DNA from 2 places in the Actinoplanes sp. NPDC023714 genome. Region 1 is predicted to be linked to the other one. Evidence: riboswitches for the same ligand, from Rfam matches in the RefSeq annotation. Region 1 holds a riboswitch; the other holds the start of a gene.
What was found. Region 1 has a riboswitch for glycine ahead of gcvT (glycine cleavage system aminomethyltransferase GcvT). Riboswitches for the same ligand answer to the same signal wherever they lie in the genome.

Region 1 (3,398 bases):
GCGCCGGGCGGCCTCGACCAGCACGGCGTCGCCGGCCGCGTGCCCGAAGCGGTCGTTCACCGGCTTGAAGTCGTCGAGGTCGACGAGCATGACCCCGACGTCGGCGCCGGACTCCAGCGCGGAGGAGAGCGCGTCCAGGAAGAAGGCGCGGTTGCGGGCGCCGGTCAGGCTGTCGGTGAACGCCATCGTGTGCAACCGCTCGGCCAGCGCGTCCCGCTCGGTCAGCAGGCGGGCGTTGTCGATGAACGCGATCAGCTGCCGGGCCACCACGATCGCGCTGCACGTCACCGCGCCACCCAGGATGATCCACGCCCGCAGGTCGAGGCCGTAGATCGCGAGCGTCGCCACCAGCAGGCCGAAGACCGCCGCGAGAGCGAGATAGGGCAGGACACTGTACGGCCTCCGTCGCACGCGGGGCGCCACCGCGCGATACCGGCGGTACTGGAGCCAGGCCGTGCCGAGCAGCATCACGTGCGAGCCGACGCTGAGCACGAACACGAGTCCGGGCCGGCCCTCCCGGGCCAGCGCCGGGCCGAGCGCCCGGGCGACCCCCTCGGCGATCGCGGCGACCGGCCCGACCACCCCGACGTGCCAGTGGAACGGCGCCGCACCGCTGAGGTAGAGCCGGCCGGCCGTGAACGCGGCCATCATGGCGACCACCGGCCCGGCCGCGATCCCGGCCAGGTTCTGGGTGAACGCCGAGCCGGTCACCGTCCAGTAGATGCCGTAGACGCCGGCCGCCACCACCACGGTCGCCAGGTCGAGGTGGTAGCAGAGCCGGACGTGCGCGGAACGGTGCGGCAGTGGATAGGTCGCGAGGACGGCCACGAGCGCGGACCCGCCGAGAGCGAGCGCGACCGTGCGGGCCGCGCCGGTGCCGGTGAGCGCCTCCACCGACGAGGGCGCCGCGATCGTCTGGGCCAGCTGGATCCACTCGCCGGCGCTGAAGATCACCCCGGCGGCCGCGAACGTCCGCCAGAAGCGCCGCTGCGGGTCGTCCGCGGCGATCCGCGGCAGCGAGCGGACGATGAAGTAGGTCATGGCCGTGGCGCAGACGGCGACCGCGAGCCAGCAGCTGATCGCCCCCACGGTCCTCCTGTCGGCAGGTTGCGCCGATCGGTGAGCGCTTGACGTGATCATGAGGGCCCGGATAGCTTGCAGCCACAACTGAACAAGCCGTTCACCCGCAGCGGGAGAGCTCCGATTCTCGTGAATCGGACGCCGAAGGAGCAACTTCTCCCTCAGAATCTCTCAGGCCCCCGTACCGCTGCGATGCAGGCGACTCTGGAAAGCCGTCCCCTGGGACGCGCCCACGGTGCAAGCCGCCCCACGCGGAGGCGGTGAAGCTCTCAGGCCCCATGACAGAGCGAGGGAGGCCCACCCTTCTCGATCCTGGAGCCTCCCGTGAGACGCACCGCGCTCTTCGACGTCCATGCGCGCCTCGGCGCGAGCCTCACCACGTTCGCCGGCTGGACCATGCCGCTGCGCTACGGCAGCGACCTCGCCGAGCACCACACCGTGCGGACCGCGGCCGGCCTGTTCGACCTGAGCCACATGGGCCGCATCGCGGTGACCGGGCGCAACGCCGCCGAGTTCCTCGACTACGCGCTGGCCGGGCGGCTGTCCACGGTCAAGGCGGGCCGGGCCAGGTACACGATGCTCTGCCACACGACCGGCGGCGTCCTCGACGACCTGGTCGTCTACCGGCTCGCGGAGGACCGGTTCCTGGTGGTGGCGAACGCCGCCAACGCCGCGATGGTCCGGGCCGTGCTGGGCGAGCACGCCAACGGCTTCGCCGTGGAGATCACCGACGCCGGCGGCTCGCTCATCGCCGTCCAGGGCCCGCACGCCGTGAAGGTCGTGGGCGCCGGCGACGACCTGCCCTACTACGGCATCCGGCCCGCGGAGGTGGCCGGCCGCGACGTGCTCCTGGCCCGCACCGGCTACACCGGCGAGGACGGCTTCGAGATCTACTGCGCGGACGCGGACGCCGAGGCCGTCTGGGACGCCCTGGCCGCCGGCGGGGCGAAACCGGCCGGGCTGGCCTGCCGGGACACGCTGCGCCTCGAGGCCGGCATGCCGCTCTACGGCCACGAGCTCACCGTGCGGACCACCCCGTTCCACGCCGGCCTCGGCCGCGTCGTCGCCCTCGACAAGCCGGACTTCGTGGGCGCCGAGGCGCTGCGCCGGGCCGCCGCCGAGGGCACCGCGACGGTGCTGACCGGCCTGGTCACCGCCGGGCGCCGGGCGCCCCGCGCCGGCCACGCCGTGCTCGACCCGGTCAGCGGCGACCGGGTCGGCGAGGTCACCAGCGGCGCCCCGTCGCCCACGCTGGGCCACCCGATCGCGATGGCCTACGTCCCGCCCGTCTTCGCCACCCCCGGAACCCGGCTGGTCGTCGACGTGCGGGGAACCCGCGAGGACGCCGAAGTCGTCGCACTGCCCTTCTACCGCAGGAGCCCCCAGTGATCCCCCTGAACCTCCGCTACAGCCGCGACCACGAGTGGCTCACCGACGACGAGATCGCCACGGTCGGCATCACCGCGTTCGCCGCGGACGCGCTCGGCGACGTGGTCTTCGTCGACCTGCCCGAGGTGGGGACGGTCACGAAGGCCGGCGACCCGTGCGGCGAGATCGAGTCGACCAAATCCGTCAGCGAGGTGTACGCGCCGGCCGATGGAGAGATCGTGGAAGTCAACAGGGCGCTCGCCGACGACCCGGGGCTGATCAACTCCGATCCATACGGCGCCGGCTGGCTCTACCGGGTACGGGTGACCGGCACGCCCGAGGTCCTCGACGCCGCGGCCTACGCCGCGCTGATCTCACCGGAGTCATGATCATGGCCGTCTCCGTGTTCGACCTCTTCTCGATCGGCATCGGCCCGTCCAGCTCGCACACGGTCGGCCCGATGCGCGCCGCCCGGATGTTCGCCGGCCGGCTGACCGATGTCGGCGGCGTGGCGTCGGTGCGGGCCGAGCTGTTCGGCTCGCTGGGCGCGACCGGTCACGGCCACGGCACGCCGAAGGCGGTGCTGCTCGGCCTGGAAGGGTGCGACCCGGAGACGGTGGACGTGACCCGCGAGCCCGCGACCGGCGACCTGCCGTTCGCCGTGGACCTCGTGCTGCACCGCCGCCGATCCCTGCCCGAGCACCCCAACGGGATGGTGTTCACGGCGCTCGGCGCCGATGGCGCCGAGCTCCTGCAGAAGCGGTATTTCTCGGTCGGCGGCGGCTTCGTGGTGGGAGACCTCTTCGCCCCGGTACGAGGGTCACAGGCGCCCGTCCCGCATCCGTTCGCGTCCGGTTCCGATCTGCTGAGCCTCACCCGGTCGACCGGGCTGTCGATCTCCGGCCTGATGCTGGCGAACGAGTCCGCGTGGCGGCCCGCGGCGGAGGTCC
Region 2 (3,398 bases), on a different contig from region 1:
ACAGGTGGGCGCCGCTGACCGTCGCGAAGATCAGCGGGTAGGGGAGGGCGCGGGCGGTCTCGGCGGCCCAGGCCGGCACGTCGATGGTCACAGGTTGTGCTCCCGGATCTCGTGCAGCAGGGTGTCGATGCGAATCCGGTCCGGGTGCTCCGGCAGGGCCGTCGACGCGGCCGCCGCGGCCAGGTCGGCCTGCAGGTCCGCGGACCAGGCGGTGACCTCGGGCCAGGGAACGTCGCCGCGCTTGACCGCGAGCAGCCGGTCGCGCAGCGGGGTGACGTCGACCAGGACCTCGCCGGTGCGCAGCACGTGGGCGCCCGCCATCAGCAGGCGGATCATGTGCATGGCCTGCTTGTGGTTGGTCTCGCCGGTGCGGGCCCGGCGGGCGTCGACCTTCTTGAGCTGGTCGCGGGCGTAGCTGCCGTACGTCTCGGCAACGCGCCGGGAGAGGAACGCCTGCCGTGCCCCGCGCAGGGCCGCGCCGTCCGGCGTGATCGTCTCGACGAGCGGCGACCAGAGGACTTCGAGGACCGTCGGGTTCGCCTGCGCCGCGAGCGCGCAGAAGCGCTCGACCTCCCAGTTGAACTCCTCGTCGCGGGGGCCGTCGAAGTGCGTCGGGGGCTTGTCGAGGCTCCAGAAGGACCGGGTGGGCGCCACGAAGACGCCCCGCCGGTCGTGGTCGGACCCGGGACCGGACAGTCCGTAGGCCCGCGAGCCGACCACGACCGACAGTGCGAGGCCGATCATCAGAGGTCGATGACCGTTCCGTCGATCTCGTCGAGCTCGGCGGCGGTCAGCGCGGGACCGGCGAGGGCGGCGATGTTGTTCTCCAGCTGGCCGACGCTGGAGGCGCCGATGATGAGGCTGGTCATCCGCTGGTCGCGCAGCGCCCAGGAGAGGGCCAGCTGGGCGAGGGACTGGCCGCGGCGCTTCGCGATGTCGTTGAGCGCGTGCAGCCGGCCCATGGTCTTGCTGTCCAGGGCGCTCTCGTTGAGGAAGACGCTGGTGCGGATCCGCGAGTCGTCCGGGATGCCGCCGAGGTAGCGGTCGGTGAGCAGGCCCTGCTGCAGCGGGCTGAACGCGATGCAGCCGGCGCCGGCGTCCTCGAGGGTGTCGAGCAGCCGGTCGTGCTCGATCCAGCGGTTGAGGATCGAGTAGGAGGGCTGGTGGATCAGCAGCGGGGTGCCGAGGTCCCGCAGGATGCCGGCGATCTCCGCGGCCTGCGCCGACTTGTAGTTGGAGATGCCGACGTAGAGCGCCCTGCCCGACCGGACGATCGCGTCGAGAGCCGCAGCGGTCTCGTAGAGCGGCGTCTCCGGGTCGGGCCGGTGGTGGTAGAAGATGTCGACGTAGTCGAGGCCCATCCGCCGCAGCGACTGGTCCAGCGACGACACCAGGTACTTGCGCGATCCCCAGTCGCCGTAGGGCCCGTCCCACATGGTGTAGCCGGCCTTCGTCGAGACGATCAGCTCGTCCCGGAACGGCTTGAGGTCGCCGGCGAGGAGCCGGCCGAAGTTCGCCTCGGCGCTGCCGGGCGGGGGGCCGTAGTTGTTCGCCAGGTCGAAGTGGGTCACGCCGAGGTCGAACGCGCGGCGCACGATGGCGCGCTGCGTCTCGAAGGCGCGGGTGTCGCCGAAGTTGTGCCAGAGGCCGAGGGAGATGGCGGGGAGCTTCAGGCCGCTGCGACCGGAGCGCCGGTAGGTCATGGCGTCGTAGCGGGTGGAATCAGGGGTGTACGTCACACACCACACCCTAGGACGGTGATCCCACCGGGTGCGCGCTGGTAGGTTGGTCGTGCCGGCAACACCTGTGCGGAAGAGACCGTCCTCGCGACGGCGCCGAAGGGGCAAACCCTCCCCGGAAAACTCTCAGGCAGAAGGACCGCGTGGGCAGGCGCTCTGAAGTACCCGTCTGGGTATGACAGAGGGGGAGGTTGCGTGCCGACCTTCTCAGAGAGCCTGGAGTCGCCCATGACGTCACCCTTCGTACCCCGTCACATCGGTCCGGGTTCGGACGAGCAGACCCACATGCTCAAGGCCGTCGGCTACAACTCGCTCGACGAGCTGATGGACGCCGCCATCCCGGAGTCGATCCGGTTCCACGGTGAGCTGGACCTGCCGGCCGGCCTCTCCGAGGAGGAGACGATCGCCGAGCTGCGCGCGATCGCGAGCCGCAACACGGTCGCCACCCCGATGATCGGCCTCGGCTACTACGGCACGCACACCCCCGCGGTGATCAAGCGGAACGTGCTGGAGAACCCGGCCTGGTACACGGCGTACACCCCGTACCAGCCGGAGATCAGCCAGGGCCGGCTCGAGGCGCTGCTCAACTTCCAGACCATGGTCACCGACCTGACCGGGCTGACCACCGCCAACGCGTCGATGCTCGACGAGGCCACCGCGGTCGCCGAGGCGATGACGCTCGCGCGGCGCGCCTCCAAGGTCAAGAGCCAGGTGTACGCCGTGGACGCGGACACGCTGCCGCAGACGCTCAGCGTGCTGCGCACCCGGGCGGAGCCGCTCGGCATCGAGGTCGTCCTGGTCGACCTGGACGCGGCGGAGCTCCCGGAGGAGTTCTTCGGCCTGCACCTGCAGTACCCGGGCGCGTCCGGCGCGGTCCGCGACCACGCGGCGCTCGTCGAGGCCGCGCACGCCCAGGGTGCCCTCGTCACGGTCGCGGCCGACCTGCTGGCGCTGACCCTGCTGCGCGCCCCGGGCGAGATCGGCACGGACATCGCGGCCGGCACCACCCAGCGCTTCGGCGTGCCGCTCGGCTTCGGCGGCCCGCACGCCGGCTACCTCGCGGTGCGCGCCGGGCTCGAACGCTCGCTGCCGGGCCGGCTCGTCGGGGTGTCCAAGGACGCCGACGGCGCGCCCGCGTACCGGCTGGCGCTGCAGACCCGCGAGCAGCACATCCGGCGGGAGAAGGCGACCAGCAACATCTGTACGGCGCAGGTCCTGCTCGCCGTCATGGCCAGCATGTACGCCGTCTACCACGGCCCGCAGGGTCTGCGGGCGATCGCCGAGCGCGCCCACGACCACGCCCGCGCCCTCGCCGGCGGCCTGACCGCCGCCGGGATCGAGATCACCCGGCCGGTCTTCTTCGACACCGTGACCGCGCGGGTCCCGGGCCGCGCCGCGGCGATCGTCGCGGCGGCCGCCGCCGAGGGTGTCGACCTGCGCCTGGTCGACGCCGACCACGTTTCGGTCTCCACTGACGAGACGACCACGGCCGCGCACGTCGCGACCGTCCTCGCGGCGTTCGGCGCGACCGTCGCCGGCCCGGCCGACGTGTCGCTGGTGCGCCGGACCACCGAGTACCTGACCCACCCGGTCTTCAACACCCACCACTCCGAGACCGCGATGCTGCGCTACCTGCGGAAGCTGTCGGACTCCGACTAC

Region 2: it holds a riboswitch for glycine, as region 1 does, so the genes downstream of both, gcvP (aminomethyl-transferring glycine dehydrogenase) here and gcvT (glycine cleavage system aminomethyltransferase GcvT) in region 1, are expected to answer to the same signal.

What each region holds. Positions count from the first base shown of each region.
Region 1 is NZ_JBFAAR010000010.1:243,391-246,788, reverse strand. Features, by position in the region: gene AB0G10_RS34835 (GGDEF domain-containing protein) at 1-1,089, opposite strand, end outside; glycine riboswitch at 1,181-1,277, shown strand; gene gcvT (glycine cleavage system aminomethyltransferase GcvT) at 1,405-2,469, shown strand; gene gcvH (glycine cleavage system protein GcvH) at 2,466-2,837, shown strand; gene AB0G10_RS34820 (L-serine ammonia-lyase) at 2,840-3,398, shown strand, end outside.
Region 2 is NZ_JBFAAR010000002.1:610,242-613,639, forward strand. Features, by position in the region: gene AB0G10_RS10705 (nucleotidyltransferase domain-containing protein) at 1-91, opposite strand, end outside; gene AB0G10_RS10710 (nucleotidyltransferase domain-containing protein) at 88-744, opposite strand; gene mgrA (L-glyceraldehyde 3-phosphate reductase) at 744-1,739, opposite strand; glycine riboswitch at 1,800-1,891, shown strand; gene gcvP (aminomethyl-transferring glycine dehydrogenase) at 1,968-3,398, shown strand, end outside.